DNA from 2 places in the Nocardioides panacihumi genome. Region 2 is predicted to be linked to the other one. Evidence: predicted binding sites of a transcription regulator. Region 2 holds the regulator's gene; the other holds the start of a gene.
The links. Region 2 encodes LexA, which represses DNA repair genes until DNA is damaged. Its sites were predicted from a motif close to TCGAACANNTGTTCGA; they were not measured.
Positions count from the first base shown of each region.

Region 1: the regulator LexA is predicted to act here: its motif matches at 2,970-2,985, upstream of ABD205_RS10420 (HNH endonuclease signature motif containing protein).

Region 1 is NZ_BAAAPB010000002.1:262,006-267,832, forward strand. It holds gene ABD205_RS10405 (aryl-sulfate sulfotransferase) at 1-225, opposite strand, end outside; gene ABD205_RS10410 (helix-turn-helix domain-containing protein) at 308-1,255, opposite strand; gene ABD205_RS10415 (hypothetical protein) at 1,349-1,501, shown strand; gene ABD205_RS10420 (HNH endonuclease signature motif containing protein) at 1,606-2,892, opposite strand; gene ABD205_RS10425 (class I SAM-dependent methyltransferase) at 3,078-3,797, shown strand; gene rpsA (30S ribosomal protein S1) at 3,874-5,337, opposite strand; gene ABD205_RS10435 (GGDEF domain-containing protein) at 5,513-5,827, shown strand, end outside.
Region 2 is NZ_BAAAPB010000001.1:1,853,121-1,858,947, forward strand. It holds gene ABD205_RS08745 (ATP-dependent DNA helicase) at 1-989, shown strand, start outside; gene ABD205_RS08750 (MXAN_6640 family putative metalloprotease) at 1,019-2,674, opposite strand; gene ABD205_RS08755 (phosphatase PAP2 family protein) at 2,592-3,449, opposite strand; gene lexA (transcriptional repressor LexA) at 3,654-4,409, opposite strand; gene ABD205_RS08765 (LysM peptidoglycan-binding domain-containing protein) at 4,639-5,004, shown strand; gene ABD205_RS08770 (SpoIIE family protein phosphatase) at 5,267-5,827, opposite strand, start outside.

The sequences.
Region 1 (5,827 bases), on a different contig from region 2:
CGTCGTCGCCGTGACGGTGAGCCGACCGTTTTGACCGGCGGCGGTGTGGACCGAGTAGCGCGACACCGCCGGGTCGAAGGCCGGACCGATGCCCGTGACCCCGGGCCCGCTCACCGCGATGTTCCGCGTGGGCGCCGGCGCCGCCACGGCCTGCGCCGAGTCGACCTGAGGCAAGACGGTCAGCACGCCGCCGAGGACGAGGAGCGCGGCGGCTAAGCCCGCCACGCGGCGAGATCCCGAGATGTTCGCATTCAGCACGGACACATGATCCCTGCCGCGCGGCGAGCGCGTGAGGATTTGGCCAGAATCAGCAGGCGAAACGGCGGCGATACGCCTGCGGGCTGAGCCCACGCACGCGGGTGAAGTGGTGTCGCAACGTCGCGGCGTTGCCGAAGCCCACCTCGTCGGCGATCCACTCGACCGACCGGTCGCTGCTCTCGAGGAGCTGCTCGGCCCGCAGCACCCGCTGGTTGGTCACCCACGAGTGCGGGGTCGCGCCGGTCTCGGCCCTGAACCGCCGGGCGAACGTGCGTGGCGACATCAGCGACCGGCGCGCGAGGCTGTCGACGTCGAGCGGCTGGTCGAGGTTCTCGACGATCCAGCCGAGCAGGGGGCCCAGGGTGTCCGCATCGCACTCCGGCACGGCCCGGGCGATGAACTGCGCCTGCCCGCCGTCGCGCTGCGGCGGCACGACCATCCGCCGCGCGACCGCGCTGGCCACCTGAGCGCCGTACTCCTGACGCCAGATGTGCAGGGTCGCGTCGAGGCCTGCGGCTGTGCCGGCGCTGGTGACGACCTGGCCCGAGTCGACGTACAGCACCTCGGGGACCACCTTGGCCTCCGGGAAGCGCGCGGCGAGCTCGTCGGTGTACTTCCAGTGGGTCGTGCACTCGATGCCGTCCAGCAGGCCGGCCTCACCGAGGGCGAAGGCCCCCGAGCAGACCGACAGCAGGCGCGCGCCGCGGTCGTACGCACGCAGCAGCGCGTCGCGGACCCCGTCCGGCAGCGGGCGGCCGCGCTGCATGGCCGGGATGGCGATGAGGTCAGCCCCTTCGAGCCGCTCGAGCCCGTGCTCGACGTTCATGGAGAAGCCGAGGCTGAACCGCACCGCGCCCGGCTCCGGCGCGCAGACGTCGAAGTCGAGCAGAGGCACTCCGTCGTCGCGCCTGTCGAGCCCGAACGCCTCACAGAGGACGCCGAACTCGAAGGGCGCGACACCGTCCCAGATGAAGGCGGCGACGTTCTGAAGGGTCACCCGGCAAGCGTGCCACAGATCTGGCAGGAAATCGACGTACTACGGCATAACTGCCACTCCCGGCAGGATATCGATGAGCGCATGATTACTGCCATGACCACCGTGATCCTCACCCTCGTCCTGGTAGCCGCGTTCGTCGCGCTCGCCAACTACGCTCGTCACGACCGGTTCGCCGGCCCCCGCAACCAGCACGTCGACTTCGACGACCTCGGCCGGGTCCCCGACCACAACCTGGTCCGTCTCTGACGCGACAGCCCCCGAGGCCGCAGCGAGCCATATGTGACAACAGGCTCGCGGCGGCCTCTTCGTTGTCGCGGGCCGCGTTCGCAGCCGTGCTCGAGCTCGCCGACTCAGCAGCGCCGATGGATGCGGATGCGGCCAGGCCGGAGCCGGGTGACCTGGAAGTCGGGGTGATCCGCCAGAGTGTGGTGACGGCTGCAGACCATGACGCCGTTCTCGAGGTCGGTCTGACCGCCCAGGTGCCACGGAACCAGATGGTGGGCCTCGCCCCAGACGGCCGACCTCTGGCAAGAGTCGACGGCACACGTGCCACCTTGCTTGACCACCATGGCCAGACGCTGCTTCTTCTTGTACAGACGCGCCTTGCGACCCAGGTCGAGCACCTCGCTGCAGGTCCCGAGCACGGCCGGGATCACCCCGGCCTGAGCCGCCAGCCGCCGGGCCAGGCCGGGGCTGATCGCGTCCCCGGTGTCCAGGTGTGCGGCCCGCAGCCCACCCACCAGGGTCTCCAGCGACATCGTCACGACGACCGTCGGGTCGCTGCCACCGCACGTGGGCATCCTGCCCGCCGGGATGCGGTCGATGAGCTCGACCAAGGCCTGACCGCGCCGCTCCTCGGCCGAGTGTCGGACCCCGGACTCGGGGTCGACCGTCGGGATCGGATCCGGCCTCTGCGGGTTCGTGAGGGCCTCGAGGATGCGCTGGAGCTTCGCCCCCTGGAGCAGCGGGAGCCGGAAGGAGCCCTCGCTGATCGCTGCCTGCTCGTCGTGCCGCAGCGCGAAGAAGCACCTCCGCGCGACCTCGGCCTCAGCCCGGGCCAGCTGCTCGGCCAGTCGGGCATCCGCGCCCTCGGGGTCGATGACCTCGCCGAGATGGTCGGCCAGCCGGCGCAGCACCGCGGCGTCGTGAGCGTGGGCCTCCCCCGCGAGGTAGGCCTCAGCGCGATCCATCACGGTCGCGTCAACCTCGGCCGGCAAGGCATCCAAGGCCTGGTTGATCACCGCTGCCGAGGCCACGGGGAACGCCCCGGCCGCCAGGGCCGCACGGGTCAAGCCATGCTCCTCGAGACCTCGAGCCAGCCGGACCTGACGCTTCCCCTCGGCCGGCGCGAGCCGAACCCGGTCCCGCAGCCACGCCACCAGGCTCACCTCACCGTCGAAGGCGGCCAGATCGGAGCGATCCGCCTGCGCCACCAGCTCCAGCGCCAACGCCGCGAGCCGTGCCTGACCCGCGAACACCTCTTCCAGGCACTCCCCCAGCTCCTGCGACGTCAACGCCCACAAGGTGTCGGTGCCGAGCTCGTCGAAGGCCTCATGGAGGCGACCCAGGAACCGGTGGACCGCGTGACGCCGCGCCGAGGCGGGCCGTCGAGGCGGCTCGACGTTCGCTGCGGTCATCGGGACCCTCCACGCAGGCTCGACGGACGGTGTCGGCAGATCAGACGGGGGGTGAACGACTAACGATCTGCAAGTAACAGTACACTTGTTCGATAACATACGCAAGGGCGATGCCCCGTTGGATCCACGATGCGCCATCGGCGCTCCTGTACGGTCCACGGCACATTCTGTCGACGGGAGGCACGATGAAGGCCGATCACTACGACTCCTTCGCGGAGAGCTACGCGCGCGAGAACGAGTCGGGCCTGTTCAACGCACACTACGAGCGCCCCGCGACCCTCGACCTCCTCGGGGACGTGACAGGCCGGAGCATCCTGGACGCCGGTTGTGGCGCCGGGCCGCTCTCAGCCGCCCTGCTCGACCGGGGTGCTCAGGTCACCGGCTTGGACTCGAGCGCAGCGATGCTGGCGCTGGCACGACGCAGACTCGGGACGGACGCCCGGCTCCTGGTGGCCGACCTCGCCGCGCCGCTGCCGTTCGACACGGGTGAGTTCGACGACGCGGTCGCCTCCTTGGTGCTGCACTACCTCGAGGACTGGTCCGGCCCCCTGGCCGAGCTGCACCGCGTGCTCAAGCCGGGCGGGCGGCTGATCCTCGCGGTGAACCATCCGGTGATCCGCCCGGTGGTCTACCCGCAGGACGACTACTTCGCGATCATGCCTTACACGGAGGACTACACGTTCGACGGCAAGACCGCGTCGCTGACCTTCTGGCACCGGCCGCTGCACGCGATGACCGACGCGTTCACGCGGGCGGGATTCGCGATCTCGGTCATCAGCGAGCCGCCGTTCTCGCCGGACACGCCACGCGAGCTGCTGCCGCCCGGCCTCGGGGACCGCACCTCGTTCCTCTGCTTCCTCTTCTTCGTGCTCGAGGCCGTGCCGCGATCTGCTGCGTCTCACTGAGGAAGCTGAGACAAATGGCGAAGGGCGCCCACCGCGAACGGTGGGCGCCCTTCTTGTGTCCAGGCTGGACCGAAGGTCAGTTGCTGCCGCCGGTCAGCTTCTCGCGAAGCGCCTGCAGCGCCTCGTCGGAGGCGAGGGAGCCGCTGGTCTCCTCGACCGGAGCCGCGGAGGAGTACGACGTGGACTCGCCGGCCTCGGCCTCGGCCTGCTTGGCCTCGGCCTGCTGCTTGACGTGAGCCTCCCAGCGGGCGTGAGCCTTGGCGTACTGCTCCTCCCAGGCGGCGCGCTGCTCGTCGAAGCCCTCGAGCCACTCACCCGTCTCCGGGTCGAAGCCCTCGGGGTAGATGTAGTTGCCCTGGTCGTCGTACGTCGCCTGCATGCCGTAGAGCGTCGGGTCGAACTCCTCGACGTCCGCGGCGGCGCTGGTCTCGTTGGCCTGCTTCAGCGACAGCGAGATCCGGCGACGCTCGAGGTCGATGTCGATGATCTTGACCATGACGTCGTCGTTGACCTGGACGACCTGCTCCGGGATCTCGACGTGGCGCTCGGCCAGCTCGGAGATGTGGACCAGGCCCTCGATGCCCTCCTCGACGCGGACGAACGAACCGAACGGCACCAGCTTGGTGACCTTGCCCGGGACGATCTGACCGATCTGGTGGGTGCGCGCGAAGTGCTGCCACGGGTCCTCCTGCGTCGCCTTCAGCGACAGGGAGACACGCTCGCGGTCCATGTCCACGTCGAGCACCTCGACGGTGACCTCGTCACCGACGGTGACGACCTCGGACGGGTGGTCGATGTGCTTCCAGGAGAGCTCGGAGACGTGCACGAGGCCGTCGACGCCGCCGAGGTCCACGAACGCACCGAAGTTGACGATCGAGGAGACGACACCCTTGCGGATCTGACCCTTCTGGAGCTGGGTCAGGAAGCCGTGGCGCACCTCGGACTGGGTCTGCTCGAGCCAGGCACGGCGCGACAGGACCACGTTGTTGCGGTTCTTGTCGAGCTCGATGATCTTCGCCTCGAGCGTCTGGCCGACGTACGGCTGCAGGTCGCGGACGCGGCGCATCTCCACCAGCGAGGCGGGGAGGAAGCCACGGAGGCCGATGTCGAGGATGAGGCCGCCCTTGACGACCTCGATGACGGTGCCCTCGACGACGCCGTCCTCGTCCTTGACCTTCTCGATCGTGCCCCAGGCGCGCTCGTACTGCGCACGCTTCTTGGACAGGATCAGACGACCCTCCTTGTCCTCCTTCTGGAGGACCAGAGCCTCGACCTGGTCGCCGACGGAGACGACCTCGTTGGGGTCGACGTCGTGCTTGATCGACAGCTCACGCGAGGGGATGACGCCCTCGGTCTTGTAGCCGATGTCGAGCAGGACCTCGTCCCGGTCGACCTTGACGATGGTGCCTTCGACCAGGTCACCGTCGTTGAAGTACTTGATCGTGGAGTCGATCGCAGCGAGGAAGTCCTCTTCGGACCCGATGTCGTTGATCGCGACCTGCGGGGCGTCGTAGTCCGGAAGAGCAGAGAGAGTCGTCATGAAGTAGTAGGAACCTTGAGTTAGAGGAATTGGATTGCGCGCACGTAACACACGCAATGGTCAACCCTACGCGGGACGCGGGAGCGCGTCCAACCGGCGCGACCACCCGCAGGGCGACACCCGCAGATGCCGCAACAGCACCCCACGATCCTCCGCTCTGCCCTAGCCTCCCACCGTGGACGCAGCTGAGCCGACCGACCTGGAGACGTTCATCGCATCGGCCCAGCGGGTCGTCGACTTCCTCAACAGTCGCACCCCGCTCACCGACTGGTCGGTCAGCCGCGTCGCCGGCGACGAGCAGGTGCACCTCCACGTCCGCGGCGACACGCTGCTGCAGGTCGGAGACCGGGTCGCGTGGGACGAGACGTTCTGTCGCCGCATGCTGGCCGGCGCGTCGCAGGTCGTGCACGACTCCCAGCTCGACGCCGACTACGCCGACATCCCCGCCGCCGTCGACGTCCGGGCCTACGCCGGGGTGCCGATCCTCGAC
Region 2 (5,827 bases):
ACGCGGGGTTGCAGCAGGCTCGGGGCAGCGTCCAGGAGATCTTCCAGATCGCCGAGCGGATGGCCGCCAACACCGAGCACGACGTGCTCTGGCTGAGCGAGGCGGCCACCTTCAACGAGCAGAGCCGCGTGCCGAGCCGGCTGCACGTCGCGCCGCTTCAGGTCTGGGGCCCGATGCGCGACAAGCTGCTGACGGAGAAGACGGTCGTCTTCACCAGCGCCACGCTCAAGCTCGGCGGCGACTTCGACAGCGTCGCGGGCAGCCTCGGGCTCAAGCCGGCGGAGCGTGGCGAGGCGGAGCGCACCGAGGACGTGCTGCCCTGGCAGGGCGTCGACGTGGGGAGCCCGTTCGACTACGGCAAGCAGGGGATCCTGTACGTCGCTCGCCACCTGCCGCCCCCGGGCCGCGACGGGCTCGGCCAGGCGCAGCTCGACGAGATCGTCGAGCTCGTCGACGCGGCCGACGGCCGCGCGCTCGGGCTGTTCAGCTCGCGGCGGGCCGCCGAGGCGGCGGCCGAGGTGGTCAGGGTGCGGCTGCCGCACCTGACGACGCTCGCGCAGGGCGACGCCCAGCTCCCGGAGCTCGCGGCGCAGTTCGTCAGCGACCCGCACACGGTGCTCTTCGGCACGCTCAGCCTGTGGCAGGGGCTCGACGTGCCCGGCGACACGTGCCAGCTGGTGCTCATCGACAGGATCCCGTTCCCGAGGCCCGACGACCCGTTGATGAGCGCGCGCCAGCGTGCCGCCGACAAGGCCGGTGGCAACGGCTTCATGCAGGTCGCCGCGACCCACGCCGCGCTGCTGCTGGCGCAGGGGGCCGGCCGCCTGATCCGTACGACGACGGATCGCGGCGTCGTCGCGGTCCTCGATCCACGGTTGGCCACCGCGCGCTACGGACGGTTCCTCCAGGCGAGCCTGCCGCCGATGTGGCCGACGAGCGACCCGGCCGTCGTACGGCAGGCGCTGAAGCGGCTGTCCGGCCTCGTCTGACGCCGACTCGGCGTCAGCAGACCCCGCGGTCAGCTGACCCGCGCGCTGACCTTCTCGTTGACCTTGTTGTGGGCCGGGACGCCGGAGCAGGAGTAGGGGGTGTCGCTCCAGCAGTTGCGGTACGAGTGGTTGGCGTTGACGAGCACCAGCTCGACGTGGCCGACGGTGCGCGAGCTGAACGGCACCCGCACCGCGCCGTTGCCGTTGCGGCCGAGCCTGACCAGCTTGGTCGTGATCCGGCCGTTCTTGAAGTAGACGATCGCGGCCGCGACCGAGCCGAGCTTCTTGTTCGCCATGTCGACCGACAAGGTGAGCTTGGTCCGCTTGGACTTCAGCCGCGTCGGCACGAAGCGGGTGGTCGCCGACGCCAGGTGGTCGACCTTGTACGCCGCGGAGGCGCTGCGATGGCTCGGCTTGAGGAAGACGGTCCGCTTGGGGCGCGTCGTCGGGTAGTGGTTGGCGCGACCCTCGGAGTAGGCGGTCGCCGGGTGGCGGTTGGCCGCGGCGTACTGCGCGAAGGTCTTGTTGAAGTCGAGGTGCCTCTCACGAAGCGCGTGCGCGACCGCCTGGATCGAGTAGTAGTCCGGACCGGAGACGCTGTCGGCGTACTGCCACATGCGCAGCATGAGGGCCGGCAGGGCTCCCTTGCGGGCCGGGGCCCGCTCCGTGAGGTACTCGAAGTAGAGCCAGTCGCCGTAGTGCAGGAACCCGCCCGCGCCGTTGAAGGTGTCGAGCGACAGCCCCGGGTAACGCAGCTGGCTGCGCTGGAGGTACTGCACGTTGTCGTTGATCGAGTCGTAGAGCTGGTCCTCCGCCCACGTCGCCGTCGCCTCCATGAACCAGCGGTCCTCGAGGTAGTCGTAGGCGAACTGGGTGGCATGGAAGTACTCGTGGGCCGCCGTGACCTCCAGATCCTCCTTCGCCGTGCGGTCGGTCGGGAACTGGGAGTGCTTGAAGTCGTTGTCGAGCACGCAGAACGCCGGCAGGTCCGAGGCGCGGGAGTTCGACGGGTGGAAGACGTAGTGGCCGGTGTCGTCGACGTCGACGGTGCAGTAGCCGTACTTGCCCTCGGAGCCCACGTCGTCGAGGTAGATGTCGGTCTGCGCGCTGCCGCCGATGGACCCGTCGCCGCGCGGCTTGCGGTAGCCGGCGGAGACGTAGGTCTGCGAGACGTGCATCAGCGTCGGGTAGACCGTGTTGATCGCCCAGAGGTCGTCGGTCCCGCGGCTCGCGCTCGCGGTCGTCTTGATCCAGTGCAGGCAGATGTTGCCGGTCGGCGGGCAGTACCGGTTCGACACCGTGGCGTCGTCGGCCCACGCCGGACGCTGGAACTCCGCGTACGCCGAGTTCCGCTGCGTCGACGAGAGCGAGCCCAGCCGCAGCGACAGGTCGCGCAGCGCCAGCGTCGCGTCCTTGCCCTCGCCGGACGTGATCATCGAGCGCGACTCGGACCGCGTCATCGGGCCGAACAGGTCCTTGACCTCGGCGAGCGACGCCTGCGCGTCCTCGGGGGTCGCGGGCACGGAGAGCTGGTCGGTCGCTGCGCTCGCGCCGTCCGCGGTCGGGTCCGCGACCGCGCTCGAGTCGGCCGGCGTCGGGTCCTCAGCTGCCAGTGCCGGGCTCAGCGCTCCGAGGGAGAGGCCTGTCAGCAGCAGGAAGGACAGGGCGGAGCGGCGCAGGCGCATGTGGTCTCCGAGACGCAGGGATGGACGGACGAGTCTCGATGATAGGCGTGAACGGCGCTACCGCCACACATCCCACGAGCACGACGAGCCAACCGACGATGACGTCGAGCGTCCAGTGGTTGCCGGTCCCCACGATGACGGTCGCCGTGATGAGCGCGTGCGACCAGCCGAGCGTGCGCAGCACCCGGTTTCGGCTGACCTCGTGGATGGCGATCGCCACCCACAGCGCCCAGCCGGCGTGCAGCGACGGGAAGGCGGCGAGCTCGTTCGTGAGGTGGCCGAGGCCGCGCGGCGCCGAGGCGTCCGCACCCCACCAGCCCTGCGCCGAGTGCAGGTCGAGCACGTCGACGAAGCCGCCGAGGAACCGCGGCGGCGCGGTCGGCAGCAGGAGGTAGAGGCCGAGTGCCAGGACGGTGGCGACGACGAGCGCGCGTCGCATCGTGACGTAGTCCGAGCGGTGCCGCAGGTAGAGCCACACCAGGACGGTCAGCGTCACGATGTAGTGGGCGGTGGAGTACCAGTACGACCCGAGGAGCCCGACCACGCCGTGGTCGGCGAAGAAGTCGTTGATCGGGTGCTCCCAGTTGAGGCCGACGTACCGCTCGAAGCGGACGAGCTCCCTGGCCCGGTGCAGGGCGGGGGCGAGATCGCCGGACGCCAGCATCCGGGACGACGTGTAGAAGACGTAGAGGACCCCGATCAGCGAGATCTCCAGGAACCCGGCGTAAACGCCTGAGCGCCGCGCGTGCAGCGTCCGCAGGCGTCGCCAGTCCATCCGATCCCCCCTCGGGGCGAAGTAAGGAATCCGAGATTTTCGTCTGTCAGCGTAACCCGAGTCGTCCGTCGGTTTCTTCCCGGTTTATCGCAACCCAGGGACATTTCGGGGTGATCCCTGTGCCCGTCCTCGACCTCGTAGGGGCGGCTGACGACGATCGGCCCCGCCGGGAGGTGGCGGGGCCGATCGTCGTCAGGTGGGTCGTCAGAGGCTGCGGAGCACCGCGGTGACCTTGCCGAGGATGGTGGCGTGGGTGCCGTCGATGGGCTCGTACGCCGGGTTGTGCGGCAAGAGCCAGACCTTCCCGTCCTTCTTCTTGTAGGTCTTGACCGTCGCCTCGCCGTCGATCATCGCGGCCACGATCTCGCCGTTCTCGGCGTTGGGCTGCTGCCGGATGACGACGTAGTCGCCGCTGCAGATGGCCGCATCGATCATCGAGTCGCCGGAGACCTCGAGCAGGTAGAGCGTGCCGTCGCCGACGAGCTCCTTCGGAAGCGGGAAGACCGCCTCGGTGTGCTGCTCCGCGAGGATCGGGCCGCCCGCGGCGATCCGGCCGATGAGAGGCACGTACTGAGCCGGGGGAGCGGCGTCGCCGATGCCGGTCTCGTCGAACGATGTCTCCTCCGCGGCGCTGATCGACTTGCGCGCGGCCAGCACCTCCGGGAGGAAGACCTCGAGGGCGCGCGGCCGGTGCGGGTCGCGCTTGAGGAAGCCCTTCTCCTCGAGCACCTTCAGCTGGTGGGCGACGCTGCTCGTGCTCGTGAGACCGACGGCTGCGCCGATCTCCCGCATGCTCGGCGGATAGCCGCGCTGCTCGATGCAGTCCTTCAGGTGGGCGAGGATCCGCTGTTGGCGCGGGGTGAGTCCGGTCGCGTCGGGCGGGCCGTCCGGCAACTCGCTCACCGGGCGCCCCGACGCGCCGGCCTGCCTGCTGCCCCGGCCGGGGGTCTGGGTGCTCATGGGCCCACGGTAGACCCTGCGCGGGCCCGACTTCAAACATCTGTTCGAACCCGCGTGTCTCGAAGAAATGTTCGACGCAGCCCTTGAAATCGTTCGAACACCTGATCTAGTCTCGCTCATGTGTTCGATCGAACAGGTGATCGATCAGCGGGGCCGACGAGGACTGTCGGTGGTCGCCGATAGACATCTTCCGACGGACGAAGAAGCCCTACTTCCCCAGGAGCTGACGATGAGCACGATGATTCTGACCCCGACCCGCGTGATCCCGACCCGCGTCGCTACGCCGGCTCGTCCGGCCGCCCGACGGTCGGCCGTGCGGCTGACGCGTCGCGGACGCGCCGTGGTCTTCCTCATCGGCTTGGCGGTCGCCCTGGTCGCGGGTTTCGTGCTGGCCGCAGGCTCGACCGCGACCGAGCGTCCCGAGTCGACGACCACGATCCAGGTCGGTCCGGGGGAGACGCTGTGGGACATCGCGCAGAGCGTGGCCGTCCGCGGGCACACCGCCGACATGGTGGAGCACATCAAGGACCTCAACGGACTCTCCGGCGGCGCGCTTCAGGCCGGGCAGCAGCTCCGCGTCCCGCTCGCTCGATGAGCGCCAGCGGATCACGACCACCCGCGAGCCACGCGGGGACAACTGAATAGGTGCGACTTCTGCCGGCTGACTCGACCCCAGCCGGTGGGATCAACGGGGAGCCCTGTCATGCAGGGCCGAGGGGCGGAGCCGCTGGGAAGACGGCTCCGCCCCTCAGACCATTTCGGCGTTCGGCACTTCGGCGTTCGGCACGTCGGTGTTCGCATCGGCGATGCGACACGCGCGCGCCGCAGAGCGCGGACGGACCTCGGGCCGACCCGGGTCAGACGGTGACGTCGACGACGAGGATGGCGACGTCGTCGTCGCTGGCGCCGCCGAGCATGGCGAGCTCCTGCGCAAGGCCCTCGGTGGTGAGGTCGACGCCAGCGCGGACCGCGTCGGCCAGGCGTTCGAGCCCCTTCTCGATCAGCTCGCCGCGACGCTCCACGAGTCCGTCGGTGACCAGCACGAGACGGTCTCCGGGTCGCAGGCCGATGGTCTGTGGCTGGTGTGCGATGCCGACACCGAGCAGGGTGCCCGGCGTCTCGACGTACGACGTCTCGCCGTCGCGGCAGATCAGCAGCGGCAGGTGCCCTCCGCTGACGATCTCGAGGCTTCGGCGATCCGCGCTGACCCGGGCGATGCAGGCGGTGGCGATGAGCTCGGCGTCGTTGCGCTCGAGGAGGGTGTCCACCCGGTCGAGCACCTCGGCCGGTGTGTAGCCGTCGTATGCGTAGGCCCGCAGCGAGTAGCGCAGCTCGGCCATCACTACGGCGGCCTCGAGCGAGTGGCCCTGCACGTCGCCGATCACGAGGAGGCAGTCGTCGTGGATGTTGAAGGCGTC